Regions from separate parts of the Bacillus sp. 7894-2 genome, predicted to be linked through region 3. Evidence: predicted binding sites of a transcription regulator. Region 3 holds the regulator's gene; each other region holds the start of a gene.
The links. The regulator Rex, encoded in region 3, represses fermentation and respiration genes when NADH is low (regulators of the CRP and FNR family bind a similar motif). The targets are predictions, from matches to a motif close to TTGTGAAATATTTCACAA.
Positions count from the first base shown of each region.

Region 1 (7,633 bases), on a different contig from region 3:
CGTTAATCGCAGATGCCATATCGTCATCAGAAGGAAGTTCTTTTGTAGTCACGATATGGTCTAACAAATCTTTGCGGTTATGGTCTAACCATGAAAGGAATTCAGATTCGAAACGACGAATATCCTGTACAGGAATGTCATCTAAGAAGCCGCGAGTTAGAGCGTAAAGGATTGCAACCTGCTTCTCAACTTTTAACGGCTTGTTAAGATCCTGCTTTAGAACCTCTACTGTACGGGCACCACGGTTAAGTTTAGCCTGTGTTGCTTTATCAAGGTCAGAACCGAACTGGGCAAATGATTCAAGTTCACGGTATGAAGCAAGGTCAAGACGCAGTGTACCTGCAACCTTTTTCATTGCTTTGATCTGTGCAGATCCACCTACACGTGATACAGAAAGACCTGCGTTGATCGCCGGACGTACACCGGAGAAGAATAGGTCAGACTGAAGGAAAATTTGTCCGTCAGTGATTGAGATAACGTTTGTCGGAATGTAAGCAGAAACATCGCCTGCTTGTGTTTCGATAAATGGAAGAGCAGTGATTGAACCTGCACCTTTCGCATCGCTTAGCTTTGCAGCGCGCTCTAATAAGCGGCTGTGCAAGTAGAATACGTCCCCTGGATATGCTTCACGGCCTGGAGGACGGCGCAATAGCAATGAAAGCTCACGGTAAGCAGAAGCTTGCTTTGTTAAGTCATCATACACAACAAGAACGTGCTTGCCGTTGTACATGAACTCTTCACCCATTGTTACACCGGCGTAAGGAGCCAGGTATAGCATTGGAGCAGGCTGTGATGCAGATGCTGTAACTACGATTGTATAATCAAGCGCACCTTGCTTACGAAGTGTTTCTACTGCATTACGAACTGTAGATTCTTTTTGTCCGATTGCCACATAGATACATACCATATCCTGATCTTTTTGGTTCAGGATTGTATCGATTGCAACGGATGTTTTACCTGTTTGACGGTCACCGATGATTAACTCACGCTGTCCGCGGCCGATTGGCACAAGTGCGTCAATCGCCTTGATTCCTGTTTGAAGCGGCTCGTGTACGGATTTACGATCCATAACACCTGGTGCCTGGCTTTCAATCGGACGTGATTTGGTTGTGTTAATTGGTCCCATGCCATCTACTGGCTGTCCAAGAGGGTTTACTACGCGGCCGATTAATTCTTCACCAACCGGTACCTCCATGATGCGGCCCGTACGGCGTACTTCATCGCCTTCACGGATTTCTGTAAATGGTCCTAAAATGATAATACCGACGTTATTTTCTTCAAGGTTTTGTGCCATCCCCATAACGCCGTTTGAAAATTCAACAAGTTCTCCAGCCATGACATTGTCGAGGCCATGAGCACGAGCGATACCGTCACCAACAGAGATAACCGTACCTACATCACTCACTTGAATTTCCGACTGATAGTTTTCGATTTGCTTTTTTATCAGCGCACTGATTTCTTCAGCATTGATGCTCATGAGTTTCACCCCTATCTACGAATCTTAGCCTAACAATTGACGTTCAAGACGCTCTAGCTTCCCGCGCAAGCTGCCGTCGAAAATCCGGTTTCCGATTCGAAGCTTGATGCCGCCGAGCAAGTTAGTATCAACTATATTGTCAATACGAAGTGATTTTTTCCCAACCTTAGCTGCAAATGACACAGATAATGCTTCCTTCTCTGCTTCAGATAGCGGACGGACAGTGTATACCTTTGCATCCGCGATACCTTTTTTGTCATTCGCCAGGCTTATAAAATGATCTGCCACATCAGAGATATGATCTTCACGGTGGCGTTCAATTAATATCATTAACGTGTTTAGAACATACGTGTTCACAGATGCAAATGCTTCTTTTAAAATCTCTTTTTTCTTCTCAATTGAAAGCTTTGGAGATTTCAAAACAGACTTTAAATCTGAGTTATGGTTTACTACTTCTTTCACTGCACGAAGCTCTTCTTCCATTTGGTCAAGAAGCTGGTGTTCATTCGCAAGCTGGAAAAGAGCCAACGCGTAGCGCTTTGCTACTGTGGAGCCCGTCATCGCTTTTCTCCTGCCTCTTGAATGTATTCATTGATCAGCTTTTCCTGATCATTTGCACTTAGTTCCTTCTCGATAACCTTGGAAGCAATTAGGACAGACAATGAAGCGACTTGCGCGCGGATAGCGGCAACTGCCTGTTCTTTCTGCTGTTCGATTTCAAGCTTGGCAGATTCCTTAATGCGCTCAGACTCAGTGCGGGCAGCCGCAACGATCTCCTCACGCTGCACATCGCCTTGTTTCTTCGCATTTTCGATAAGGCCCTGCGCTTCAGTACGTGCTTCTTTTAAAAGATTTCTTTGCTCTTCTAAAAGCTTCTTTGCTTCTGTACGGCTTTCTTCAGCCGCTTGGATTTCACCGGCAATGTGCTCTTCACGCTGCTGCATAATGCCCATTAACGGACCCCACGCGAATTTTTTCAGCAATGCCAACAAGATAATGAACATGAACAGCTGGAACAAAATGTCCCCGCCGTTAAAACCGCTGCCTGCAGCGCCTAATACTAGACTGTTTGTTAACACCCTCGATTCACTCCCTTCAAGAGTTGTTCCACTTATGAAACGGAGTCATATGCATGATTCCGATTTAGTTTTTCAGTAAAAAACATAAAGGAATGGCGAAGGTTCATGGAATGATCTTCGCCATTTTTGAACGATTGGTACAGTATTAATTAACCGCCGATAACCATGAACGCGATAACAACGCCAATGATCGGAACGGCCTCAACTAGTGCAACCCCGATGAACATTGTAGTTTGAAGCATACCGCGAGCTTCCGGCTGGCGAGCCATACCTTCTACTGTTTTTGAAACGATAAGACCGTTACCGATACCGGCACCTAGTGCTGCTAAACCGATTGCAATTGCTGCTGCTAAAAGACCCATTATTGAGTTCCTCCTTAAATTGTATGAAAATTTATTTGTTTAAAATGTTTTGTCCATAAAATGAACAGGTATATATTAATGGTCCTGGCTCACTTTGTGTGCCATATAAACCATTGTTAACATACAGAAAATGAATGCCTGGATAGATCCGACAAAGATTGAGAATCCCTGCCATACAAGTGTTGGTATAACTGCGGCAAGCATTCCGCCTATACCCGCATGTGCGAGTCCTCCGACAAGCAACGTCAGCAGGATTTCACCCGCGTAGATGTTACCGTAAAGACGAAGTCCTAATGTCAGAGTGTTTGCAAACTCTTCAATAATTTTCAATGGGAACAAGAAAGGCATTGGCCTGATAAAATCCCGGCCGTATTCTCCTACTCCTTTAAGCTTTACGCCATAGTAATGCGAAAGCCCGACTACCATTGCCGCTAATGTTAAGGTGATAACAGGATCGGCTGTTGGCGATTTCCACCATAAAGTGTGATCATAAGTGATCGCGAACGGAAGTCCGAGCATGTTTGAAACAAAAATATACATGATCAGGGTTAATCCAAGGATATGGAATCTTCCGCCTGTCTTCCAGTCCATCGTACTGTTAATGATATTCTTAACAAAATCCATTACCCACTCGAAGAAGTTTTGCATCCCCGTTGGTTTCATGGCCAATCGACGGGTTGAAAGTAAAGCAATAATGAATACAATAGCACTTGCCACTGTGATCATCAGTACATTTGATAAGTTAAAATTCAATCCTAAAAAGTCCACTATAGGAGCTTCATGATGCAATAGTGTTCACCTCTCTTCCCGCTATTTACGTAATTGAAAAGATTGAAGAAAATAATCTATCATAATGACAATATAGGATGTCATTAATCCAAATACCATACTGATCAGATGCAGCTTATCAGGGTATTCCAGAGCGATCATCACAGCAAATACTGCTGTAGCCATTCTGGATACCGTTCCAAGTGAACGCACCTTCTCGCCTCTCTCGACCGCCTCTCCAAATTGCAGCGCCTTTCGTGAAATCAGCCACAAATTGAACAGACTTAAGCCTGTACCAAAGATCAAGCCAAGAAAAATAGATTGATATGGTGTAAAACCCCAGCCGAGAACGTAAACAGACAACAATAGGAATATGTATTTCCGCTGTCTTTGAAAAGTTGCTTTGATTTCCGGCATGATGTTCATTCTCCTGTGAAAAAATGTTGGATTAGACGTAGCATGGCGTATATCCCTGCGCCCAGCCCAATGAACAAGCCGATTAAAAGGAATAAAGGCTCAGTTGCTGCCTTGCTGTCAAGCCATCTTCCGGCGAAAATGCCAATGAGCGTGGAACCTACTAACTGAGAAAGAATGGCGGACATTAAGGCCATCGCCTTAAATGGGTTGCGGTCTTTTTGACGCATAAAAACGCATCCTCCCTTAAAGAGAATGGTAAGAGGGTTTTGAGGCCGTAAATAATCATATAAACATCATGCAGAAGTGGGAAATATGTCTGCAAAAATATTTTGAAAACCCTATCATCTTTTACCCTTTGTAAGCATACAATAGGGCTTTGTCAATGTCAATGCGTTTGGAGTGAAAAAGTTCACAAACAAAAAGGCAAAAATATGGTATGTTCACATATTTATCACATTTAATTTTCGGATTTCTATTGAAAAAGGAGCGAGATTCTGCGTCGCTCCTGAAAACGCTTTATTTTTTTACTTTAGTACTCTCTTCTGATCTGCTGAAGGCTCCGGGTCTCCCAACTGGCCATCCGGCCTGACAAACAGATACGTTTCGATCCAGTCTTCCCTGCCGGCTTTTTTGGCAAACACTTTCGCCAGGTACAGCCCCGGCCCAGGCAGCTTTTCAGCAGGAATTTCCTGCAGCAGCTGTCCCTTTCCGGCATTTCTTTTCCAATCCAGAAATCCCATAAACCGGAGACTTTCCGAATCAAACATCGCAATTCCGAATTCCTCCGCCCCGCCAGGCAGATACACCTCATAGCGATACGTTCCAGGCTTATCTCCTTTGCCGATACCGAATCCCATCACCCTTGGGTAATCAGGCTCTTCCAGCACATACAGGTATGGAATATGAATACTTTCTGCACCTGCTTTCAATAGAAGGTAGCCGTCATGGATCTTTTTCTTTAAAAGGGTTGGATCAGCAGACATTTTAATTTCAGCCTTTTTCTTTTCGCCCGGTTTCAATTGAAACGTCATAGGCATTTCCCAATTGATGCCCTGCTCCTTATAGGGTACGGAAAAGGAATAAGACTGCGTTTTTTCACTTATATTTTCAACCGTTATAAAACTGCTGTGGTCATGCAGCCTGTCTGCGATCTGAAATTTCCCGAATTGCATGGACGCCGGGAAGACAAGCGTTTCTGCTTTCAGCGCCTGTTCAAGCTGGATTCGACCGGCCCCCTGCTCATACGTTCTATAAGTTTGTCCATCCGCGTTCTTAATAAGTTTAGCGGTATTCATGAGTGCTGCCTTGATTTGTTCCGGCCCCCACTCGGGATGAGCCTGTTTGAGGATCGCACAGGCACCGGCTACATGCGGAGCGGCCATGCTTGTTCCCTGAAGCGGCAGGTATCCGCCGGGAATGGTACTATTTATGGCAACTCCCGGTGCCACAACATCCGGTTTAATTTCCCATGTGGATGTAACAGGTCCTCGTGAGCTGAAGTCAGCCAGTATGTCCCTTTCTTCTATTATATTAGTCCGGGCAAGGAGCCTTCCTTCCTTCATGAGCTTCTTGAGGTCCTCTCCTTCTTCCTTTGAAAGCGCCGCTGCCGGAATGGGAACCTCGCTGTCCAGATTGCCAAAGAACCTGCCTTTTGTATTGTTATAGATAATGACTCCCTCTGCTCCTGCTTCCAGTGCATGGACAGCTTTATCTGTAAACGTCAACTCCCCTCTTTCTATTAAGACTATTTTACCTTCTGCATTCTTCAATTCATCCGGATGCCCAATCCCTCCATCAATCACTTCGTAGGAGCGGTCGAATTCCCACTCCTTTGAACCCTGCAGCAGATCAAGGCGGATTTCACGTCCGTTTATGCTTAAAAATGGCACCTTTATTGTTGGTGTAGAGGCTCCGACAGAAATGGCTTTCGATGCTGTTCCCGGTGATCCGACGGTCCAGATGTTCGGGCCAGAATTGCCTGAAGAAGTGACAGCGGTTATTCCTTTTTCAACCGCTTTATTCAGGGCCATGCTTATCGGAAGGTCAGGCCCGTTTACGTTATTTCCCAATGAAAGGTTTAATACATCCACTTTATCCTTTATGGCCTGTTCGATGGCCGCTATCACCTGTTCTGTTGTTCCGCTTCCGCCCGGTCCGAGAGCCCTGTAGGCGATGATGGTTGCTTCCGGTGCGACCCCCTGGATCCTGCCATTTGCCGCAATAATGCCCGCGACGTGAGTGCCGTGCAGTGTGCCCTGTCCCCCGGCTGCCTTCGTTTCCATCGGATCTCTATCATTATCCACCAAATCGCGACCGCCTCCATAGCTTCTTCGCAAGTCAGGATGATTATAATCAATGCCGGTGTCGATCACGCCTACTTTCACACCCTTGCCAGTGAGGCGCTGATTATTTTCATCATAATAGCCTCTCGCATTCAGGCCGCCAATCAGCTTGATATTGTCATCGGAATGAACATGATAGGTATTTACCGGTGAAACAGAAGAGACTGAATCTATTCTTTGCAGGCTTTGCAAGGCAGATGGCTTTCCTTTAACGGAAAAGCCGTTTAATGCCTGATTGAATGTTTGCCTGATTTGCAGCTCAGGATTTTTTTCTATCATTTTTTTGATTTCCTGTTTATTATTTGGTTCTTTCAGTACTACAATGGCCACTTTTTCAATATCAGGTGACTCTTCCGGTATAGGAGGGTGTGAAAGTGTTCGGGCTGAAACCGGAGTTTGAATCAAGAATAAAACTAGTACTGTTATGATGTGAAAGAATTTTTTCATTAGAAAACCCACCCTCTTTTTGTTTTAGGGTGGGCTGAATAGATGCCTTGTATGCGTAAATCAATATAATATTACGGCTAGTTCAAGGATTCATAAACAATATTGGCGACTTCTTTAGAAAGAGCGCCTGTGCTTCGGTATGATCCGCTTGGCAAAGGTCCATTGTTTTGTTTGTTCGTCAGCAGGATTATCTGAAGGTTTTCCTCTGGATCAATAATAACCTGCGTTCCGGTAAAACCAGTATGGCCAAAGGCTTTGTCAGAATAATGTTCTCCCATATACCAGCTTTTATCCAACTCCCAGCCATAACCCTGGCCAAAGCGCTGAGGAGAGGTAAAGATATCAATTACTTCTTTATTATACATTTTTGTTTTTCCATACGTTCCGCCATTTAACATGGTCTGGCCCAATACGGCAAGATCCCTTGCTGTTGAAAATAAACCCGCATGGCCCGCAACCCCTTTATTGCCATAGAAGCTATTTCCATCATTAACTTCTCCAACTAAGGTGTAATTTCTCCAGTTTTTAAACATGTCCGGGCTTTCTTCAACATAGTACCCGAAATTAGGGTCATCAATCATTTTATACTCATAAAGATTTCCCCATGAGGTAGCCGCAATCTTTTTCTTGAAATGGTCAGGTGGTGTAAACATCGTATCATTCATTTTTAATGGTTTATAAATGTTTTCTTCTAAGTATTTATCCAATTTCTGTCCACTGATCTCTTCGATTAAAAAACCC
Region 1 is NZ_NPDG01000026.1:19,404-27,036, reverse strand. Features, by position in the region: gene atpA (F0F1 ATP synthase subunit alpha) at 1-1,477, opposite strand, end outside; gene CHI10_RS05075 (F0F1 ATP synthase subunit delta) at 1,502-2,038, opposite strand; gene CHI10_RS05070 (F0F1 ATP synthase subunit B) at 2,035-2,556, opposite strand; gene atpE (F0F1 ATP synthase subunit C) at 2,706-2,918, opposite strand; gene atpB (F0F1 ATP synthase subunit A) at 2,994-3,707, opposite strand; gene CHI10_RS05055 (ATP synthase subunit I) at 3,729-4,103, opposite strand; gene CHI10_RS05050 (AtpZ/AtpI family protein) at 4,109-4,330, opposite strand; gene CHI10_RS05045 (S8 family serine peptidase) at 4,628-6,892, opposite strand; gene CHI10_RS05040 (serine hydrolase) at 6,970-7,633, opposite strand, start outside.
Region 1: the regulator Rex is predicted to act here: its motif matches at 4,501-4,518, upstream of CHI10_RS05050 (AtpZ/AtpI family protein).

Region 2 (7,633 bases), on a different contig from region 3:
ACTTTTTTCTGGAAGCCATAGCTTTCCAGAAATTCATATAACTTTGGAAGCTCAAGGACATTCTCAGTTTTTATGCCAATGGAAAGAAAACGTTCTGCCGGTTCTGGAGCTTCTAAAAATATATCCTGATAATTAAATGCTTTATCAGTAACCATTCCGGAGCTTTTTAAAGCCGCTGGAATTCTCAGCTTCTGGCGCCTATGAATGTTTCGTGCGGATTTCAATAAAATATCAGCTGAAATGGGCTTAAGTATTAAATCGGCTACACCCATGTCAATGGCTCGTTTTGCCTGTGAAAAGGTCGCTTCCATCGTAAGTGCAATAAGATCCGGCCCTATAATTTGAATGGTTTTTAAGAAAGAGCTGTATCTATCTTCCTTTATCAGATCCAGTTCAAAAATCAGCAGATCGGGCTGAAAAGTCTCAAGCTTTTTAATAAGCCCTGCCTCATCTTCGGCAGCCTCTACTTCCCATGCGTTCATTGAAGATTTTAGCAGCCACTCTATACCCTTTGTATCGTACTCATCCCGATTGGCCACAAGTACCTTGTACATGCTGCCACATCCTTTTTAATTCTATTATGAAATAATTTTTCAGCAGCTGTAAAGAAAAATCGGAAAAATCCCGCAAATAGTAGACAAGTTATGAGGCCCTTACAGCATATCTATATATGGACAACTAATTTTGGAAGGAGTATGAGCATGCCTTTTCTTGTATTAAAGAAACGCAGCATCATTGCCTTTGTCATCATATTTTCAGTCATTGTTTCTGCATCCCTTTGGTTTTTTTCAAAGTCGGACAGTTTGACGGTATTCAACCAGAATGAAGGCGAAAAAGTCCGGGAAATCCATATGGTTACAGGAGAGTTTAAAGCAAAGCTGCCTGATGGCAAGGAAATTGAAGCGTATCGCTGGGATCCGGGAACCATTTTTCTCGAAAAAAATGAAAAGGTTAATCTGAAGATTTGGGGAGTTAATGGAATGGAACACCCTTATATTATCGAAGGAACGGATATTAAGGGAGTTGTAAAGAAAGCTGAAGAAACAGTGGTCCCTCTTCAATTTGACAAAGAAGGCGTATACCGTCTGGTTTGTCTTACTCATCCGGATAAGGATAATAGCGGACCGATGATTGCTTATATTGTAGTAGATTAATGGGCAAAGCAAAAGCACCGGATTTCTCCGGTGCTTTTCTTTACTGTCTGGCTCCAGCTCCTACCCCTTTGAGGTGTCGGGGGTGGGCAAGGCGCTTCTGCTTTTCCTCTTATCTCCCAATAAACATTTGTGTCCAATAGTGTCCGTAAGTTCCGCCCTGAGCGTAGCCTACTCCGATTTCTGTGAAGTTCGCAGATAGGATATTTTTGCGGTGTCCTTCACTGTTCATCCAGGCAGTTACTACTTCCTGAGGCGTTTTTTGCCCGGCAGCAATGTTTTCCCCGGCAGTCCTGTAGGTGATTCCGAAGCTCTTCATCATATCAAACGGGCTTCCGTATGTAGGGGAGTTATGATCGAAATATCTCTTATTAATCATATCCTGAGATTTGTACCTTGCTACTCTGGCAAGCTCCCAATTCGATTTTAACGGCTTTAATCCATACTTTGCTCTTTCCTGGTTAACAAGCTGGACGACCTGCTCTTCCACCCCTGTTGTGGCTTTTGAAAGAGTAGGGATATTCACCTTTTGCCCTGGATAAATGGAGTTCGGATTTGAGATCTGCCCATTGGCATTGATGATTTCAGAGACCCCAACCTGATACTTCATGGCGATCTTCCACATCGTATCCCCTGGCTGAACGGTATGTACTGTTGATGCTTTTGCATCAAAATTGAATCCAAAGACAAGTGCGACAGACAACATTAAAATGAATGAAATTTTTGATAGTGTTTTCATATTTATATTTAATCAAAATCTTTTATTCTTATAAACAGGTAATTGTTGGGCAGAATGTAAGAATTTCAAAGTGATTGCTATCTTTTTATTATCCAGTGTTCCATCTGTATATATAACAGTTCTAAGATTCCGGGGGTTTTGTAATACACGTTTTACTTGAAGTTGTATAAAACATTACATTTCACAATACGTTCAAAATCCTTGTGATTTATTTCACATTAAATCTGTTATATTGAGAGTATAGTAAAGTTGTAATAACTGTTACACCAATAATCCCTTTGAGGTGAACTGGCATGGAAAGATGGAATGGCTTTAGAGAAGGCATTTGGACACGTGAAATTGATGTTAGAGATTTTATATTAAAGAATTTTGCACCTTTTTCCGGAGATGAATCATTTTTGGAAAGCCCGACAGATGCTACATCGTTATTATGGGAAAAAGTAATGGATCTCACTAAAAAAGAGCGGGAACAAGGCGGCGTGCTCGATATGGACACAGAAATCGTCTCTACTATTACCTCACATGGACCTGGTTATCTCGATCAAGATAAAGAAAAAATTGTAGGTGTTCAGACTGACCAGCCGTTTAAGCGCTCACTTCAGCCATTTGGCGGAGTCCGCATGGCTGTGGCTGCCTGTGAAGCATATGGCTATGAAGCCAGCAAAGATATGGAAAAAATATTTACGGACTACCGCAAAACACATAACCAGGGTGTGTTTGATGCCTATACTGATGAAATGAAACTCGCCCGTAAGGCCGGCATTATAACCGGTCTGCCTGATGCATATGGCCGGGGCAGGATTATCGGTGATTACCGCAGGGTTGCCCTTTATGGGACTGACCGCTTGATTGAAGCCAAAAAAGCGGATTTGAAATCAACCACACGTGTAATGACGGAAGAAAATATTCGATTGAGGGAAGAAATTTCAGAACAGATCAGAGCTCTGAAGGAACTGAAGCAGCTGGCAAACAGCTACGGTTTTGATATTTCTAAACCAGCAGGAAATGCTCTTGAAGCTTTCCAATGGCTGTATTTCGCTTATCTTGCCGCCATCAAGGAACAAAATGGTGCAGCTATGAGTCTTGGCCGTGTTTCCACTTTTCTTGATATTTTCATAGAAAGAGACATAAAGAACGGAACACTTACCGAGAAGGAAGCGCAGGAGCTTGTTGACCATTTTGTCATGAAGCTGCGCCTTGTAAAATTCGCAAGAACGCCTGACTATAATGAATTATTCAGCGGTGATCCTACATGGGTGACAGAATCCATAGGCGGCATGGCGCTTGATGGCCGTCCGCTTGTCACAAAGAATTCATTCCGCTTCCTTCATACCCTTAGAAATCTTGGTCCGGCTCCGGAACCAAACTTAACGGTTTTATGGTCCGCCAAGCTTCCTGAGAATTTTAAAAAATATTGTGCCAGGATGTCAATCGAAACAAGCTCAATCCAATACGAAAACGACGATATCATGCTTCCTGAGTATGGCGATGATTATGGAATCGCCTGCTGTGTTTCTGCAATGGAAATCGGAAAACAAATGCAGTTTTTCGGAGCAAGAGCCAACCTTGCAAAAGCTCTATTATATAGCATTAATGGCGGCAAAGATGAAATACTTAAGGATCAGGTCGGCCCGGCCTATGCCCCAATAACATCAGACATCCTTCATTATGAGGAAGTGATGGAGAAGTTTGATTTCATGATGGAATGGCTGGCAGACCTCTATATTAATACTTTGAATATCATTCATTACATGCATGATAAATATAGCTACGAACGAATCGAAATGGCACTGCATGACTCTGAAATTCTCAGAACAATGGCCACTGGCATCGCAGGTCTGAGTGTTGCGGCCGATTCCCTAAGTGCCATCAAATACGCAACCGTTAAAGCAGTCCGTGATGAGAATGGGATCGTGGTTGATTTTATAACAGAAGGAGATTTTCCGAAATACGGAAATAATGATGATCGCGTTGACAGCATCGCTATAGACCTTGTTGAACGGTTTATGAAAAAGCTCCGCAAGCACCAGACTTACAGAAACTCTATGCATACCATGTCGATCTTAACCATTACTTCAAATGTGGTATATGGCAAGAAAACTGGAAATACACCTGATGGAAGGCGTACCGGAGAGCCATTTGCGCCTGGTGCAAATCCAATGCACGGAAGAGATACGAAAGGAACGCTTGCGTCCCTGTCTTCTGTTGCAAAATTACCATACAAACAGGCGCTCGATGGCATCAGCAACACCTTCTCCATTGTCCCTAAAGCACTCGGAAAGGATGATGAAAGCCGTGTGCGCAATCTGGTATCCATACTCGATGGATATGCTATAAAATCCGGGCATCACTTAAATGTCAATGTATTTAACAAAGAAACACTTCTGGATGCCATGGAACATCCGGAGGAATATCCGCAGCTGACCATTAGGGTTTCAGGCTATGCAGTGAACTTCATTAAGCTGACTAAAGAGCAGCAGCTTGATGTAATAAATCGAACATTCCATGAATCCATGTAACCAATCGGATAGCGGGCCATTTTAATCGGCCCCCTTCTTCAAAAAGCTTTAGCAAGGTGCAGCTGCGGCTGCACCGGTGCTTATGGAAAGGAAGATGATCATGCACGGCAACATTCATTCAATCGAGACATTCGGTACAGTAGACGGACCTGGCATCCGGTATGTTATTTTTACACAGGGGTGCCTCCTGCGCTGTCAATTTTGCCATAATGCAGATACTTGGGAAATTGGAACTGGGAAGCAAATGTCCGTTTCAGAAATCATGAATGACCTGCAATCCTATCTCCCTTTCTTCGAGGCTTCCGGAGGCGGCATCACAGTCAGCGGCGGTGAACCTTTGCTGCAGCTTCCATTCCTTATAGAGCTTTTTAAAGAATGCAAGAAACTTGGCATTCACACTGCCATAGATTCATCAGGAGGCTGCTATTCCAGCTCCCCGCTTTTCCAGACGCAGCTGAAAGAGCTTATGAGCTATACAGACCTCGTGCTGCTGGATTTGAAGCATATTGATAGGGAGAAACATAAAAAACTGACAGGACTTACAAATGAACACATTCTTCAATTTGCCCGGTATCTGTCTGACCATCAGGTGCCTGTGTGGATCCGCCATGTGCTGGTGCCAACAAAGTCTGATGATGAACGGGATTTGGAACGATTAGGAAGCTTTATTAAAGAATTGAACAATGTGGAAAAAATCGAGGTTCTCCCCTACCACAAGCTTGGTGTATATAAATGGGAAGCGCTTGGCTTGGAATATCCGCTGAAGGATATTGAGCCTCCGAACGAGGAAAAAACGGAATGGGCTTATCGGATTTTGGCTGGGTTATAGGATCTTAGATGAAACGTTTTGCGTGGTTAGCCCCAATTTTGTGATTGGGGCTTTGTTTGTATCTTGTATTTGTCGATTGTTACAGTGCGAGTGCCGGGTTCGGACTCAAAAACACAAACGGATGCTCGCTGAGTCAGAAGTTGGCATGGGTTCTGACACAAAACCGCGAACGAATGCTCGCTGAGTCAAAATTCATCAAAACTTCAATATCATTTACCCCTCATATAAGCTATAATTAAAGTGAGGTGGATAATTATGACAATTACATTTAAAAAGCCTAAGTGGCTGGTTTTTGGTGTACTTTTATCTATGATTCTGTGTTCCAACTACATCCTATACAGAACCCCGCTATTTGGTCCGGTTCCGGATGGTGCGGCTGTTGGCTCTTTGATTGATTTGCTCGTTGTTGTTCCGCTGTTGGCGTATTTCCTTATCTTGCGGAAAAGGTATTCGCTGAAGTATTTAGGGGCAGTTATTCTAGCAGGATACGCAGCTGCTTATTTTATTATCCCTGCCAGCCAATTATCGCAGTTTGCCTTTTTGCCATATGTAATTGTTTTTTCCGAAGCGCTTTTTATTGGGCTGGAGCTGTTTATTGCCTATAAGATTCTTACTAAGCTGCCTGTACTTTTAAAAGAATACCGCAGGCTAAACGATATTAATTCCCTATTTCTCTTTAATGTTAAGAGAGCGGCTGAAACGCATTTGCCGAATAATAGGTTGGTAACTGTATTCGTCACTGAATTCGCCATGTTTAATTACGCCCTGTTTTCATGGAAAAAGAAGCTTTCCATAAAGCATGGAGATTCATTCACCTACCATCAGAAAACAAGTGTAAATGCTGTTTATATTATGCTGATTCATGCGATAGCCATTGAGTCGATCGGACTTCATTATTGGCTTCATTCATGGAATGCAATTGTGGCATATATCATCCTAATTGCAAATATTTATGGCATTATGTACTTCCTGGCAGAGATAAACGCCACCCGCTTAACCCCTTTCGTCCTTACTAATTCTCATTTGCTGCTGCAAACCGGATTCTCAAAAAGCATGTACCTTCATTTGGAGGAAATCAAGGAGATCAACTATTATGATGGCCCCGAAAAGTTTAGCAAACAAGAAATGAATGATATATTTGATGCAAGAGTGCCTGATCTTATCCAGGAAAAGCCGATGTTCGAAATTATACTGAAGGAGCCGGCAGTTTATGAGCTGATGTTCGGCATTAAAAGAAAAGCAAGCCGCATTGTTCTGAATGTGGATGAACCGCAGAGGTTTTATCAGGAGGTTTCGAACAAATTAGCTCAAAAGTAAAAGGAAAATCCCCAGGGATTTTCCTTTTTGTGTACATTATTTCCACCAGTTATCGTGCATGGATGCAGGCATCTGGCGTTTATGTTGGGAAACGATGTAACGTTTTTCAATCTTCTCTGCGGCTTCCGGACTTACTGATTTTCCTTCAAGGTAGTCATCCAATTCATCGTATGAAATACCCAGTTCCGTTTCATCAGCCTGTCCGGGTTTTTGGTCCAGAAGATCGGCAGTCGGCACTTTTAAGTAAAGTCTTTCTTCTGCCCCAAGCTCTTTAAGCAATGCCTTTCCCTGTCTTTTAGTCAGTCCGGATAATGGCAGGACGTCTGCTCCGCCATCACCATATTTTGTGTAGAATCCTGTCACTGCTTCTGCTGCATGATCCGTCCCGACAACCAGCAGGCCGTATTGGCCGCCAACTGCATATTGGGCGATCATTCTCATGCGGGCTTTCACATTGCCTTTATGAAAATCCTTTAAAGGTTCCTCCGGCAATATACGATCATATTCGGTTTGTACTTCATCCACTGCATTTTTAATGTTAAATACAACTTCACGGTCAGCCTGAATAAAAGAAAGCGCCAGCTGTGCATCCTCTTCATCCTGCTGTACACCATATGGCAGGCGGACTGCCATGAAAGTTGCCTCTTTGCCTTCATTTCGCATTTCTTCAACGGCGAGCTGCGCAAGTCTTCCGGCGAGAGTGGAATCCTGGCCCCCACTTATGCCAAGTACATACCCTTTGGCATTCGATTTAACAAGGTAATCCTTTAAAAACTGAATTCTGTTTTTTATCTCTTCTTTTGGATCGATTACTGGATTCACATTTAAATCTTCCATAATTTCTTTTTGCCTATTCATTACAGGTTCCTCCCTCTTCATAAAGCTTCAGCTCTTTATATTTTGTTTTACCTGGCTGATCATGTTCATTTTATTATCCCAGCACTCCTGGCTCAGGTCGACCGGGTATTCCTCCGGATTAAGAGAACGGCGGTACTCGTCCCATAATACGTTGAGATTTTCCTTTGCAAAGCTTTGCATCTTTTTTAAAGATGGAACTTTGTAGGTGAGCTTCCCTTCC
Region 2 is NZ_NPDG01000013.1:23,385-31,017, forward strand. Features, by position in the region: gene CHI10_RS02885 (response regulator transcription factor) at 1-554, opposite strand, end outside; gene CHI10_RS02890 (cupredoxin domain-containing protein) at 702-1,154, shown strand; gene safA (SafA/ExsA family spore coat assembly protein) at 1,264-1,890, opposite strand; gene pflB (formate C-acetyltransferase) at 2,184-4,409, shown strand; gene pflA (pyruvate formate-lyase-activating protein) at 4,510-5,238, shown strand; gene CHI10_RS02910 (hypothetical protein) at 5,494-6,555, shown strand; gene nadE (ammonia-dependent NAD(+) synthetase) at 6,592-7,413, opposite strand; gene CHI10_RS02920 (nicotinate phosphoribosyltransferase) at 7,441-7,633, opposite strand, start outside.
Region 2: the regulator Rex is predicted to act here: its motif matches at 2,092-2,109, upstream of pflB (formate C-acetyltransferase).

Region 3 (7,633 bases):
GCTTTATTAGGACGTGACCGCGAGGCTGAGGATGTCCATTCTTTTGTACCTAATTACATTAGGATTGCGGAAGCTGAAGCTAATTGGATAAAAGCAAACAAGGAAAAAAAGTTATAGATGAGGAAGCGGACGTATGAATAAATCCTTAACTTTCCGTTTGATGAATGAAGAGGATATTGATGATGTTTTGGAGATCGAACACAAATCCTTTGCAACACCCTGGAGCAGGGAGGCCTTTTTTAACGAATTAACTCATAACCAGTTTGCTTTGTATGTTGTTTTAGAAGAAGAAAATAAAGTAATAGGATACTGTGGAGCATGGATAGTCGTGGATGAGGCTCATATCACCAATGTTGCGCTGCTCCCTGAATATCGGGGGAGAAAACTTGGAGAAGCTTTGATGCGGCAGCTAATGGAGGTTGCGTCTGAAAAGGGAGTCATCACAATGACTCTGGAAGTAAGGGTATCCAACTTCACAGCTCAGTCCTTATACCGAAAGCTTGGTTTTCAAAACGGAGCCATCAGGAAGAACTATTACACAGATAATCAAGAAGATGCTTTAGTAATGTGGGTGAATTTATAATGAAAAAAGATCAATGGATCATGGGAATTGAAACGAGCTGTGATGAAACGGCTGTAGCCATCATTAAGAATGGACGCGAAATTACAGCCAATATCGTTGCATCCCAAATAGAAAGCCATAAACGTTTTGGCGGAGTAGTTCCCGAAATAGCTTCCCGTCATCATGTTGAACAGATAACAATCGTTCTGGAAGAAGCATTATATAAGGCAGGGATCACATATTCTGATCTTTCAGCAATTGCTGTAACGGAAGGACCTGGCCTTGTAGGGGCGCTTCTGATTGGGGTTAATGCCGCAAAAGCCGTTGCATTTGCTCACGGCATCCCGCTGGTAGGCGTGCATCATATTGCTGGCCATATTTATGCAAACAGACTGGTGGAAGAAATGGAATTCCCGTTACTTTCCCTGGTAGTCTCCGGCGGACATACAGAACTGGTCTATATGAAGGAGCATGGCCATTTCGAAGTAATTGGCGAGACAAGGGATGATGCTGCAGGTGAGGCATATGATAAAGTTGCCCGGACCTTAAACCTGCCATATCCGGGAGGTCCTCACATTGACAGACTCGCACATGAAGGGAATCCAGCTATTCAGCTTCCAAGAGCCTGGCTGGAAGAAGGTTCATACGATTTTAGCTTCAGCGGCTTAAAATCAGCGGTTATCAACACTGTCCACAACGCTGAACAGCGTGGAGAGAAGATAGTACCGGAGGATCTGGCGGCAAGCTTCCAGGATAGTGTTATTGACGTCCTGGTAACGAAAACAGAAAGAGCAGTTGAAGAGTATCAGGTGAATCAGCTTTTGCTCGCAGGCGGAGTTGCTGCGAATAAAGGTCTTCGGGCTTCTTTAGAAAAGAAGTTTGGAAATAGAGCTGATATAAAGCTTATTATTCCGCCATTATCTTTATGCACAGATAATGCAGCGATGATAGCGGCAGCAGGAAGTGTCCTGTTTGATAAAGGACACTTCGCCGGTCTGGATTTAAATGCAAATCCCGGTTTAGATATTACTATCCACAACGATAAATAAATAGGAAAAAGTCCCCGACAGCATAGGGGGCTTTTTCTGTGGATAAAATCATTCATTTCAGAATTTTATGTTGGTAATGTGGATAAAATCAGCTTTAATTGTGGATAATGTGGAAAAGTCTGTGGAGAGTACATATAACTGCGTTTTTCTTGTGATTATCTTTGTGGATAATAAAAAAGACTGGCAGTGACTATTCTACCAGTCTAAAAGTTATGAATATTCTCTTAATACTCTTCAGCTAAAAGCGTCCATTCTTCCATCAATTCTTCCAGCTTTGCTTTTGCTTCATCTGTTTCATTTGTTATTTCCATTACCTTTTCATGGTCCTGATAAACATTCGGATCACATAAAAGCTGATCATTAGCATCTATGACTGTTTCTAAGTCTTCTATGTGTTCTTCAATTTCTTCCATTCTTCTTTTTCGCTGGCGTTCGAGCTTTTTAGCTTCTTTATCCTGCTGATAATTATTTTTGTCCTGCTTAACAGGCTGCGATGCGGTGGTGTCAACTTGCTTATTAAGTGCAAGCAATTCCTCCTGCTCCTGCTTTTTTTCTACATAATAATCATAATCGCCAAGATATTCAGTTGCCCCGCTTCCAGAAAGTTCAACTACTTTTGTTGTAATTCTGTTGATAAAGTAGCGGTCATGAGAGACGAAGAGAATGGTCCCGGGATAATCGATCAATGCATTTTCAAGAATTTCCTTGCTGTCAAGGTCCAGGTGGTTTGTAGGCTCGTCCAGTATTAAAAAATTGGATTTCTGCATCATAAGCTTTGCAAGTGCGAGCCGGGCCTTTTCACCGCCGCTCAGTGTTGAAACCGTTTTAAGCACATCATCGCCGGAGAAGAGAAAGTTCCCAAGTATGGTCCTGATTTCTTTTTCCGGTTTCAGCGGGTATTCATCCCATAATTCGTTCAGGACTCTTTTGTTGCTTGTGAGCTCTGCCTGTTCCTGATCATAGTAGCCAATTGTCACATTGGAACCGTACTGAATCTCCCCTGAAAAAGAAGGGATTTTTTTGATGATGGTTTTAAGCAATGTGGACTTGCCGATTCCATTTGGGCCTACTAGTGCAATGCTGTCGCCTCTTGCCAGCCGCATTGAAATATTCTCGCTGACTTTCTCTTCGTAGCCTATAGCTAATGAATGTATATTTAACACCTCATTGCCCGACTGACGCTCGATGTCAAATCCAAAGGAAGCCGATTTCTCGTCTCCAAGCGGCCTGTCCATCACGTCCATTCTGGCCAGTTGCTTTCTGCGGCTTTGTGCCCTTTTGGTTGTGGAGGCCCGGGCGAGGTTTCGCTGAATGAAGTCCTGCAGCTTAGCGATTTCTTCCTGTTGTTTTTCGAATTGCTTCATCTCTTTTTCAAAATTAGCCGCTTTTTGATCCAAATAGGAACTGTAGTTTCCTGGGTACTTTCTTATTTGGTGGCGGGAAATCTCGTAAACCTGGGAAACGACCTTATCAAGAAAGTAGCGGTCATGTGATACGATTAAAATGGCACCGCTGTAGCTCTGTAAGTATTGTTCGAGCCAAGATAACGTTTCTATATCAAGATGGTTGGTAGGCTCATCCAGAATTAAAATATCAGGCTTTGTGAGCAGAAGTTTACCAAGGGCGAGCCTTGTTCGCTGTCCGCCGCTCAATGATGAAATTTTAGTATCATAGCCCATTGAGCTGAAATTGAGTCCATGGAGAATGGAACGGATATCTGCTTCATATTGATAGCCGCCATTTTCTTTGAAATCAACCTGAAGTTTGTCGTAATCTTTCAATACGCGTTCATAGGCATCAGAATTATTTAGGATATCAGGATCTGCCATTTGTTCTTCAAGGCTGCGAAGCTGTTTTTCCTGCTTTTGCAGATGACTGAAAACAGTCAGCATTTCATCCCAAATGGATAATTCCGATTCAAGGCCGGTATTTTGTGCCAGATAGCCAATGGTTACTTCCTTTGGCTTTATAATCTCACCAGAATCATACGTCATGTGTCCGGCAATTATTTTTAAAAGGGTGGATTTTCCTGCACCATTGCGTCCTACAAGGGCAATCCGGTCCCTGGTTTGTACTTCAAGCTTTATATTCGTTAAAATGGGATCAGCGCCAAAAATTTTTGCCAGCTGATTGACTTGTAATAGTATCATGTTCTTTCACCTCGGGTATAGAGTAAGTGTAACTCATTCATATATGTTCGGCAATAAAGGAGACAGGACTATAAGCACGCCTGCAGGGCATTAAATCATAAAAAAAGGTAAATAAATATGTGAAGAACCTTACAATGCACATACAAAGTAACGGAAAAATAGTGTATGATTTTGAAGAGAGGTGTTTTTAAATGGCGGATTTTACTCATTTTAATCAAGAGGGCAGGGCAAAAATGGTGGATGTCAGCGATAAGCCTGAGACGTCAAGGACGGCCATTGCTCAATCAAGTATTGCGGTGAATCAGGAGATATACGAGAAGATCACTTCCAACTCCATGAAAAAAGGGGATGTACTCGCTGTTGCACAAACGGCAGGCATTATGGCGAGCAAGAAAACATGGGACATTATTCCGATGTGCCATCCGCTGCCGCTAAAGGGTGTGGACATTTCATTTTCATGGAAAGCAGAAGAGGAAGAGTACGTTCTTATCATTACGGCTTCTGTTAAAACAAAAGGAAATACGGGTGTGGAAATGGAAGCGTTAACAGCAGCTTCTGTCTGTGCGCTGACCGTTTATGATATGTGCAAGGCTGTAGATAAAGGAATGGTAATCGGACCAACCTTTTTAATAGAGAAAACTGGCGGCAAAAACGGAGATTTTAAACGAAATTAATTCATCATAAGAAATGGGGATGGACGAATGGCCAATGAACCAATTAAGATACCGCAGGCAACAGCTAAACGGCTGCCTTTATATTACCGCTTCCTAAAGAATCTTCATTCCTCCGGCAAACAAAGAGTCTCATCAGCAGAGTTGAGTGAGGCGGTTAAAGTGGATTCTGCAACGATTCGCCGTGACTTTTCGTACTTCGGTGCGTTAGGGAAAAAAGGCTATGGATATAATGTGAATTACCTGCTGGGCTTCTTTCGGAAGACTCTTGACCAGGACGAGCTTACCAAAGTTGCTTTGGTCGGGGTAGGGAATTTAGGAACGGCCTTTCTTAACTATAATTTTCTTAAAAATAATAATACAAAAATAGAAGTGGCATTTGATGTGGATGAGAGCAAGGTTGGCACGGAAATCGGTGATGTGCCGGTCCATCATATGGATGACCTTGAAGAAGTGATTGTTAAAAATAATATTCAGGTGGCGATTTTAACGGTGCCTGCACCGCCTGCCCAGATGATTACTGATCGGATGGTGAATGCGAAAATAAAAGGAATCCTTAACTTTACACCTGCGAGGCTCACTGTACCGTCCTCGATTCGGATTCACCATATCGATCTGGCAGTGGAATTGCAGTCATTGGTTTATTTTCTGAAAAATTATCCTGAAGAAGTGTAAAAAAAATGAGCCTTTTGAGGGCTCATTTTTTCGTTTTAAAATGCTGACCAATCAAGCGGAGACCGGTGCCAAAATCAAATGTGGCAATTAGCATCAGAAAATAAGTAAAGAATCCCCAGGTTTCTTCCCGCTGGGTATTCTGTATGGCAATAAAGGTAAAAAGGCATCCGAGAAGGATGTAAATAAAGCCTGAAAACAAAGGTGTGCTTCTCATGATAATCCCCCAGTAATTTTAAAACTCCACAGCATTACGCTATGCTAGAAAAAGCTGATAAAGCTCTGCAAGTTTTCCATTTCCTTTAACCACTTTTGTATATTATCCTGATTCAGCTGAACAACCGCAACAAAGGTGTTCATCGCCACATGGGCAAAAATCGGCACGATGATCCGCTTCGTCTTGACATATAAAAAGGCAAAGGTGAATCCCATTGCTGAGTATAACAGTACATGTTCAGGCTCAAAATGGGCCAGAGCAAATATGACCGAGCTGATCAGGGCTGACAGGAAGAAGTTGAAGCGCTTGTGAAGAGAGCCAAAAATAACCTTTCTAAAGACGATTTCCTCAAGAATTGGCCCGATGACCGAACTGATTAAAATGACGATTGGCGATGCTTCAATAATCCGGATAATCTGCTGTGTATTTTCAGATCCCATTTCAATGCCAATCAGGTTTTCAATGCTTGCAGCTGTAGCTTGAGCAATCAGGGCCAAAAATATGCCTCCAATAGCCCAGCCCACAGAGCCTGCAACAGAAGAGGCATCCCTGTCCATTCCCCGTTTCATTTCTTTCCTTAGTAGTAGAAGCGTAATAATCAGCGTAATCGTGAAACTGATTACGAGCCAGTAGGCCACAGCCAGAATCTGCATATTCTCCGGATTCTTTCCGAGGGCATCGGCAGCTAATAAAACGAGCGGAACGCCAAACAAGCTTGAAAGCTGCATGGCAATATAGGCGATTAAAATAATCCAGTATTCCTTTTTCAAAGTGTTTTACCCCTTAATCTGAGTGTTGGAAACAAGTCCTAAAGCCATTGTACTCTTTATAAGGAGCGTCTTTCAAATATCAGCACCAAAGAGAGACCTGTTATGGTTAAAATGTGTGTTTCAGCAGCATCCTTAAGAGGTTGTCCGTGTCGAAAAATAGCGGGTAAGCGCGAATGAATTTTTTTATAAAAAATTTAAGCTTCACCCTTGCAAATAGAAAGGAGATTCATTAATATAATAATTGTGTTAGCACTCAAATAGAGAGAGTGCTAATAAATAAAAATATTTACATATTATTTGAGGAGGTTGTTTCACTTGTTAAAGCCACTAGGTGATCGAATCATTATCGAGCTTGTTGAAACTGAAGAAAAAACTGCAAGCGGCATCGTACTGCCGGACACTGCTAAAGAGAAGCCTCAAGAAGGCAAAGTTGTAGCTGTGGGAACTGGCCGCGTTCTTGAAAATGGTGAGCGTGTTGCCCTTGAAGTTGCTGACGGCGACCGTATCATCTTCTCAAAATATGCCGGTACTGAAGTGAAGTACGAAGGCAAAGAATATTTAATTTTACGTGAAAATGACATTCTTGCTGTAATTGGCTAATCGCCGATCAGTCGAAGATTATTAAAAGATAAAGCTAAAATTTTTGAGGAGGTTTTTTATCAATGGCTAAAGAGATTAAATTTAGTGAAGAAGCCCGCCGCGCGATGCTTCGCGGTGTAGATTCCCTTGCAAATGCGGTAAAAGTAACTCTTGGACCTAAAGGACGCAACGTGGTTCTTGAGAAGAAATTCGGTTCTCCATTAATCACGAATGACGGTGTGACAATCGCGAAGGAAATCGAACTTGAAGATGCTTTCGAAAACATGGGTGCAAAGCTTGTTGCTGAAGTTGCAAGCAAAACAAACGATGTTGCCGGTGACGGTACAACTACTGCAACCGTTCTTGCTCAGGCAATGATCCGTGAAGGCCTTAAGAACGTAACTGCAGGCGCTAACCCAATGGGTATCCGCAAAGGAATTGAAAAAGCGGTTTCTACTGCTGTTGAAGAGTTAAAAGCTATTTCAAAACCAATCGAAAACAAAGAATCCATCGCACAGGTTGCTGCGATTTCTGCTGCTGACAATGAAGTTGGCCAGCTGATCGCTGAAGCAATGGAGCGCGTTGGCAACGACGGTGTTATCACAATCGAAGAATCTAAAGGATTCACAACTGAGCTTGATGTAGTAGAAGGTATGCAGTTCGACCGCGGATATGCTTCTCCATACATGGTGACAGATTCTGATAAGATGGAAGCGGTTCTTGAAAACCCTTATATCTTAATCACTGATAAGAAAATCACAAGCATTCAGGAAATCCTTCCTGTACTTGAGCAGGTTGTACAACAAGGCAAGCCATTATTGCTTGTAGCTGAAGATGTTGAAGGTGAAGCACTTGCTACACTAGTAGTAAATAAGCTTCGCGGAACATTCAATGCAGTAGCAGTTAAAGCTCCTGGCTTCGGTGACCGCCGTAAAGCTATGCTTGAAGATATCGCGATCCTGA
Region 3 is NZ_NPDG01000157.1:14,528-22,160, reverse strand. Features, by position in the region: gene tsaB (tRNA (adenosine(37)-N6)-threonylcarbamoyltransferase complex dimerization subunit type 1 TsaB) at 1-117, shown strand, start outside; gene rimI (ribosomal protein S18-alanine N-acetyltransferase) at 134-583, shown strand; gene tsaD (tRNA (adenosine(37)-N6)-threonylcarbamoyltransferase complex transferase subunit TsaD) at 583-1,611, shown strand; gene CHI10_RS21455 (ABC-F family ATP-binding cassette domain-containing protein) at 1,836-3,761, opposite strand; gene moaC (cyclic pyranopterin monophosphate synthase MoaC) at 3,953-4,435, shown strand; gene CHI10_RS21445 (redox-sensing transcriptional repressor Rex) at 4,463-5,107, shown strand; gene CHI10_RS21440 (YdiK family protein) at 5,130-5,321, opposite strand; gene CHI10_RS21435 (CPBP family intramembrane glutamic endopeptidase) at 5,366-6,091, opposite strand; gene groES (co-chaperone GroES) at 6,407-6,691, shown strand; gene groL (chaperonin GroEL) at 6,754-7,633, shown strand, end outside.

Region 4 (7,633 bases), on a different contig from region 3:
GCCCAGAAATGCCGAGGCTTTCGATACACGGCCGCCTTTTGCAAGATATTCAAGATCATTTACCGTAAATAAGCTCTCGAGGTTCCGGCAGCGAAATTCGATTACTTTTTGGAGGTCTTCCTTGGATGCGCCTGATTGCGCTGCAGCTGCAGCTGCCTTCACAATTAATCCATATCCCAATGAAGCAGCCTTGGAATCGATGATGGTTAATTGGAAATCGGGGTAGTTCTCTTTTACTTGCTCAAGGATCATGACAGCGGTCTGGTATGTACCCGAAAGTTCGGAGGAAAAAGAAATATAAATGCCGTCTTCATTGTTTTTTGCCATTTTATTGAACGTTTTCTCAAAAAGAAGAGGGGATACCTGAGAAGTTTTTGGCATTTGGCCTTCCCTTATAGCTCTATAAACTTCCTTAGGTTCTATGGTGACTAAATCTTCATATTCTCCATCATTCAGTTGGACCTGTAACGGAAAAAGTGTGACGCCATGTTCTTTATAAAAGCTAAGCGGCAAGTCACACGCACTGTCAGCTAGAATTTTTACTGACATTATCTTTCACCTGCTTTCAAACTATATGAATTAAGTTTATAGAAATCAAGGAGAAAAAACAATGAATTGTGTTGAAAATGCACCTTATTAGGGTAAAGAAACTATAAAAATTCAGGGGGTAAAATATGGTTTGGCTAGAAACTAAGAAAGTATTTATTGTGTTGATTGGCGCGATATTGAATGCAATCGCGATGAATTTTTTTCTCATACCCGCTAATGTATATGCAAGCGGTTTTACAGGAGTGGCACAGCTTCTTTCAAGCATTCTGGGTGATTTCGGATCAACAGGTATATTGCTGTTCATTCTAAATATTCCTGTTACCATATTGGCCTGGAAAAAAGTTGGCCGTTCGTTTACGATTTATAGTTTTTTAAGCGTCTTCCTGATGTCTTTCTTCCTTGAAGTGATACCTGTAATCCACGTATCAAAAGATATCCTGCTTAATGCCGTTTTTGGAGGTGTCATAGCAGCTGTAGGTGTAGGGATGACACTTAAATGGGGGGCTTCCACAGGAGGAATGGATATCATTGCGATGGTCTTGTCCCGAATGAAAGACAAACCTGTCGGTACATATTTCTTCACTCTTAATGCCATTATTATTATAACAGCCGGTTTTTTATATGGCTGGGAAAAAGCTCTATACACTCTTGTAACCCTTTATGCTTCTACAAGGGTTATTGATGCCATCCACACCAGGCATGAAAAACTTACAGCTCTGATTATCACGAAAAAATCTGAAGAAATGAAAAAAGCGATCCATGACCATCTTGTCAGGGGAATAACAACTTTCCCTGCAAAGGGAGCTTTTACAAATGAAAATAAGGAAATGATGATGATTGTCATCACACGCTATGAGTTATTTGACCTTGAAAGAATCATAAAAGAAGTGGATCCGAATGCTTTTACAAATATTGTTCAAACAACTGGTGTATATGGTTTCTTCCGCAGGGATTAAATGAATGGAGGGATGAAGGATGCTTCGGCTTTTGGCTGCTGCTGTAATTATCTTTACTATGCCTATGCAAAGTTTTGAAGCTTCTGTAAAGGAAATGCCTTTTGACTTTAATGTAATGCCTCAAGCAGGACAAGAAACACTAAAGATCGATCTGCTTCTGAGGAATAAGGCCAATTATCCGCTGAGCTTTGAGTTTGGATCCTCTCATTTTTATGAAGTGGAGATTTTCACTCAAAAAGGCGAAAAGGTATATTCCTCCTCAGAAGGAAAAGTATTTTTACAGGCTATCCAAAACATTACCATTAACCCGGATGATATCAAGGTATGGGAAGAGCAGTGGGATTACAGGCATAAAGGGAAAAGAGTTCAGGAGGGAGAGTACCTAGTAAAAGCCCGGCTGCTGGCATCAAACTTAAATGGGGAAAAGTTGGAGACAAAACCTGAATCTCAAGCATCTGTTTATATCCCGGGCCAAAATCCTTCCTTTAGCCAGGCAAAGGTTACAGGCGGGAACGGCGAATATATCATATTATTTAAAGCTCGCCCAAAAAGCGGAAAGCTATGGTATACAGTTGAAGATGGCCATAATGAGCTGCAGTCTGAAAAGTCCATAGTGGCTTCATCAAATGATTGGAAGAGCTATAGGATAAAAATAAGCATTCCTTCTGTGAACATCCCTGAAAACGGAACAGTGCTTTTGCATTTATATGAAAAAGATGTAAACGGAGATATAATAAATTCCTTTCCTGTTATCCTGGAAAGGAGGTAAAAAGAGCTGGCAGCCATTGAGGCCGCCAGCTCTTTTTAGCGATACTGCGAATATTGTTCAAGCTCCTGCTGCATCTCCCGGAGCTGTGCCTGTTCAGCTGCAGTGGAGTTGGCAAATGCAGAACTTAAAGCATTTTTCGCTCGGGAAACAGTTTCTTCGCCTGCAGAATTTTTGGCTATTTCCACATATTTTCTGGCTTCCTGAAATAATCTGTTACCCATCGCTATATTCCTCCGAGGGATGATTCTTTCACATTAGCTAGTTTTTGGGCTTCCGCCTCAGCATAGGTCATGTGGTACGGGATACGCTCATCATGCTTACTAACAGTATCAGCACCCTGTTGAACGAAGCGTTTTGATTTATTACGTTTACCCATTCGAATCCCCTCCATGAAAAAGTTTGAAGCCGCAATTGGGCTGCTTCATCTTTAGTATGCTCCAAAGAAAGGATTTAAAAAGGGGATGGTTTCAAATTATTTCTTCATGGTCAGCAGCTTAAAGAGCTTTAAGATTTAATAAGTCATTTAGGTAAAGGCCGATTCCATCTTCCTCATTGGTTAATGTGACCTCTTTGGCAATATTTTTCACCTGGTCGATCGCATTGCCCATGGCAATCCCGTAGCCTGCAAATTCAAGCATTTCAAGATCATTGTCCTCATCGCCAAAAGCAATGATCCGCTCGGGTGGTATTTGGAAGTAATCAGCTGCTTTTTTGAGGCCAACAGCTTTATTCAGTCCTGTTTTCACGATTTCAATGACATGCCAGGGAGCCGCCCATCTGCGGTGGTCAATTACTTCGGCATGGACCTCGGAAAGATGATTTCTGATGGATTTTACATGTTCCTCATCAGTATGGATCAGCATGCTTGTCGGATTTTCTTTTAAGTAACTGCGCAAATCTCCCGTCGTAATATTCGGATCGCCAAAACCAAAGATGTCGAGAAGCTTCTCATCATGGTAGTGCAAATAAACATCATCAATAACTTCTGCCACGATATTATGAATAGTATAGCTATTAACGGCTTCGACAATTTCCTTTGCCACATTCATTTGCAGTGGTGTGTGGTAAACACCCCAATTATGGTCTTTAGGATGATGTATATATGCACCATTGAAATTGACAATCGGCGTAGTCAAACCCATTTCACGATAGTAAATTTCACTCGAGCGAAATGGCCTTCCAGTGGCAATCATTACTTCATGCCCTTGTTCGCGTGCCTTTTGAATAATCATTTTAGTTTTAGCCGAGATGGTTTTGTCATCTTTTAATAATGTGCCATCAAGGTCCAATGCAATTAAATGTTTTTCTGCCATAAGATCTCCTTCTAAGCGCTCAGCACTTTTATAATAATAATGTAATTGCAGCCAGCAGACTGCAGCGCATTGCTTATAGTGAAGTATGCCCCGCTTTTGTTCTAAGTGTAAAGGTTTTGGAAAAGAAAAGTCCACATGTTAAACTGAAAATATAGAAAGAATTTACATAAGACAAGAGCTTTAGCTTTTACAAAATCATTTTATACATATATGTTATCAATATTATTATAATTTTGTAAAAAAATTCATCTTGGTACAACAGGTTTAGGAGGGGAAATTGTGGTTGTAATTGAACATAAGCTTATCAGAGAAATTCCTGTTCTTGAACTTGCCAGGCAGGAACTAAAAGAGGAACCCCTGCCTTTTATCATTTTTGTTCATGGTTTTACGAGTGCCAAAGAACTTAATCTGCATTATGCCTATCTCCTTGCAGAAAAAGGGTTTAGGGTAGTACTGCCGGACACCCTATATCATGGGGAAAGATCCGAGGGCTTATCAGGCAGCGATTTAAACTTCAAGCTTTGGGATATTGTTCTGAATACCATTGCGGAATTGAACATAATCAGGAATGTCTATGAGGATTGGAACCTGATTGATCAGGGAAGAATAGGACTTGTGGGCACCTCAATGGGGGGAATAGTCACTTTGGGCGCCCTGACACAGTATGAATGGGTCAAAACTGCAGTTAGCCTTATGGGTATGCCATATTATGAAAAGTTTGCTCAGCTTCAGCTCGATGAACTGAAGAAAAATAATATCAAGGTTCCGCTCACAAATGAAGAACTAGCAGATCTCTTGAGAATTCTTAGGGAGCGGGATCTGAGCCTTCAGCCAGAAAAGCTTGCCGGAAGGCCGCTCATGTTCTGGCATGGCAAAAAGGACCCGGTTGTTCCTTATTCCTATACATACCAATTTTATGAGACCATCCAGCCCCTGTACAGTGATTCACCTGAAAACCTCCTGTTTATATCAGATGAACAGGCGGGGCATAAAGTCAGCAGGGAGGGGCTTCTTGAAACAGTTAAATGGTTTGAGGAACATTTATAACCTGTTTTTTTTCAATTCATTTAAATTTTTGTTAAGATAAAGATAGTAAATAATGAAGGAGTGCTGCAGAATGGATCAGGATTTAAAAGACAGCATTATGGGTGCACTGGAGCTTGTAGTAGACCCTGAGCTGGGGATAGACATTGTTAACTTGGGCTTGGTATATGATGTGAAAATGGAAGAGGAAGGGAAAGCTATAGTTGATATGACTCTTACTTCCATGGGCTGTCCTATGGCAGGCACAATTGTTGAACAAGTAAAGTCAGCGCTGGCAGATATCCCTGAAGTAAAAGACGCTGAAGTGAATATTGTCTGGAACCCGCCTTGGTCCAAGGACAAAATGTCCCGCTATGCAAAAATTGCACTTGGCGTACGATAAAATTTAAGCTTAAAACAGCAGGAGTATTTCCTGCTGTTTTTTTGTGCCCTTGTGAGGTAGTTCACTTATTTAACATGCCGATTACCCTATAATGACAATGGAAAGACACAATATAGTTTGCTTTACGTTGACAAATGGCCGGGAGTGAGGCCATCAAGGAGGCATCTCTAATGGGATTTGCTAGAGACTTTAATAAAGACCCTTTTATTGTGATATGGGAATTAACAAGGGCATGCCAGCTAAAATGTCTGCATTGCCGTGCCGAAGCACAGTACAGGAGAGATCCGAGAGAACTTTCCTTTGAAGAAGGGAAGGCCCTGATTGACCAAATCAGGGAAATGAATAACCCTATGCTTGTGTTTACGGGTGGAGATCCATTAATGAGGCAGGATGTATTCGACATAGCCGAATATGCCGTGAAAAAGGGTGTTCGTGTTTCCATGACGCCCAGTGCGACACCAAATGTAACTAAGGAAGCTATTGAAAAAGCCAAACAGGTCGGCTTAGCTCGATGGGCCTTCAGCCTTGATGGGCCAAATGCAGAAATTCACGACCACTTTAGGGGGACTTCCGGTTCCTTTGATTTAACGATTGAAAGGATAAAATATCTGCACGAGCTTGAAATTCCAGTTCAGATAAATACAGTTATCTCGCGTTATAATATCGATTACCTTGAGGAGATGGCCAAGGTTGTAAATGAACTCAAATGTGTTCTTTGGAGTGTGTTCTTCCTTGTTCCAACAGGGAGAGGGCAGGAGAAGGATATGATCTCACCGGTTGAGCATGAGAAGGTTTTTACATGGCTGTATAACTTAAGCAAAAAGGTTACCTTCGATATTAAGACAACAGCTGCCCAGCATTACCGGCGAGTGGTCATTCAGCAAAAAATGAATGAAGCAAAGGGTCAAAATGAGGATATTCAATATCTCGATGCTCTTACACAGCAAGGGCTGACGGGTTCCATAGATGGTTTAGGCAGGGCGCCTAAAGGAGTCAATGACGGAAATGGCTTTGTTTTCATTTCGCACATTGGGGACGTTTATCCGAGCGGACTTTTGCCTGTTAAAGCAGGGAATGTTAGGGAACAGCCGCTCGCCGAAATATACAGGGAATCACCCATCTTTAAAGATCTCAGAAATCCTGATAAATACAAAGGGAAATGCGGCCAATGCGAATTTCGTTATGTTTGCGGAGGATCGAGATCACGTGCATTTGCCATGACAGGGGATTATATGGAAAGTGAGCCGTTTTGTGTATATATTCCTAAGGCACTTAGAAAAAAAGCAGCAAAAGCGTAAAGGAATGAAGGAGTGCATTATGACTGCACTCCTATTCAATGCTGCAGTAAACGGCAGGGCAATTTTCACAGCCTATTTCATTTTTTAAATACTGAAGATCTTTAACTGTAATTCTTCCATTCATTATTGAAATAATGTCGTCCTTCTTCAGCTCGCCCAGTATCCGATTGGTGCTCTCTCTGGAGGTGCCGCAGAAATTTCCGAGTTCCTGATTCGTAAGTGGCAGATCAATGAGTATGCCGCCATCCAACTTTACGCCATAGCTGTTAGTCATTCTGATAAGAGTGGAATACAGGGCACCTTTTTTTCCATTAAGCACAAGGTCTCTGAATTTGGTCTGTGTATTGCGGAAATGGTCGCTCATCCATTTCATAAATTCATAGGCCAGAGTACTATTTTTGAAAATCTCCTTTTCCAGGACATCTTTTTTTATCACAGCTACCTCACCAGCTTCAAGAACTAAAGCATTCAATAAATATTTGGGGTCACTGGTAAATAAGGTCAGCTCACCAATGATTTCATTTTCCCCGCATAACCTGAAGGTGAGTTCCCTGCCATCTGCTGTTATCTTGCTGATTTGAATCTTGCCGGAAAGGATGATATATAGCTCATCAGCATCCATGCCTTCCTGAAAGATATAAGCCCCTTTCAGTGTTTTCATATGCCGGTCAGCGAAATGAAGAAGCTCTTTAATCTCAATGGAATGTGTCTGTTTAATGGCTGAATGAGCCATGGTAATCCTCCTTCATAAAACAGCTGTCTTTTCTCACAATAATATCATTTGTATAGTGAAAACATTGCCGGCTTTTGTGTCTTTATTGTGGCATTTTCTATAGAAATGGTTAGTCTTAACTAATAAACAGCATTTCCCTATTAACATTGCAGCGATTGTATGTTCTAATAATAAAAGCCCTTAATTTGAGATACTGGGTTATTTCTGTTATTTTAAGGGAAAGGCTAAAATATACATCTGTATAGAAAGCTTAATAAAGTCACTCTTTAAATGGAGTTGAACGAAATGGCTAAAACAATTATTAAAGATAAATTGAATAGACCTTTAAGAGACCTGCGCATATCTGTCATTGACCGCTGTAATTTCCGCTGCCAATATTGCATGCCGGCAGAAATCTTCGGTCCTGATTTTGCTTTTCTACCAAAAAGCGAGCTGCTCAGCTATGAGGAAATTGAAAGGCTGGCTAAAATTTTCGTAAGTCTTGGAGTGGAGAAGATCAGGTTAACAGGCGGAGAGCCCCTTATGAGAAGGGACATGCCTAAACTTGTTAAAATGCTTTCAGACATTGAGGGATTAAAAGATATTGGAC
Region 4 is NZ_NPDG01000058.1:665-8,297, forward strand. Features, by position in the region: gene CHI10_RS08480 (DegV family protein) at 1-549, opposite strand, end outside; gene CHI10_RS08485 (YitT family protein) at 675-1,505, shown strand; gene CHI10_RS08490 (BsuPI-related putative proteinase inhibitor) at 1,525-2,274, shown strand; gene CHI10_RS08495 (DUF3813 domain-containing protein) at 2,310-2,495, opposite strand; gene CHI10_RS22285 (hypothetical protein) at 2,498-2,650, opposite strand; gene CHI10_RS08500 (Cof-type HAD-IIB family hydrolase) at 2,769-3,587, opposite strand; gene CHI10_RS08505 (alpha/beta fold hydrolase) at 3,867-4,634, shown strand; gene CHI10_RS08510 (metal-sulfur cluster assembly factor) at 4,705-5,013, shown strand; gene CHI10_RS08515 (TIGR04053 family radical SAM/SPASM domain-containing protein) at 5,184-6,311, shown strand; gene CHI10_RS08520 (Crp/Fnr family transcriptional regulator) at 6,343-7,044, opposite strand; gene moaA (GTP 3',8-cyclase MoaA) at 7,330-7,633, shown strand, end outside.
Region 4: the regulator Rex is predicted to act here: its motif matches at 5,063-5,080, upstream of CHI10_RS08515 (TIGR04053 family radical SAM/SPASM domain-containing protein).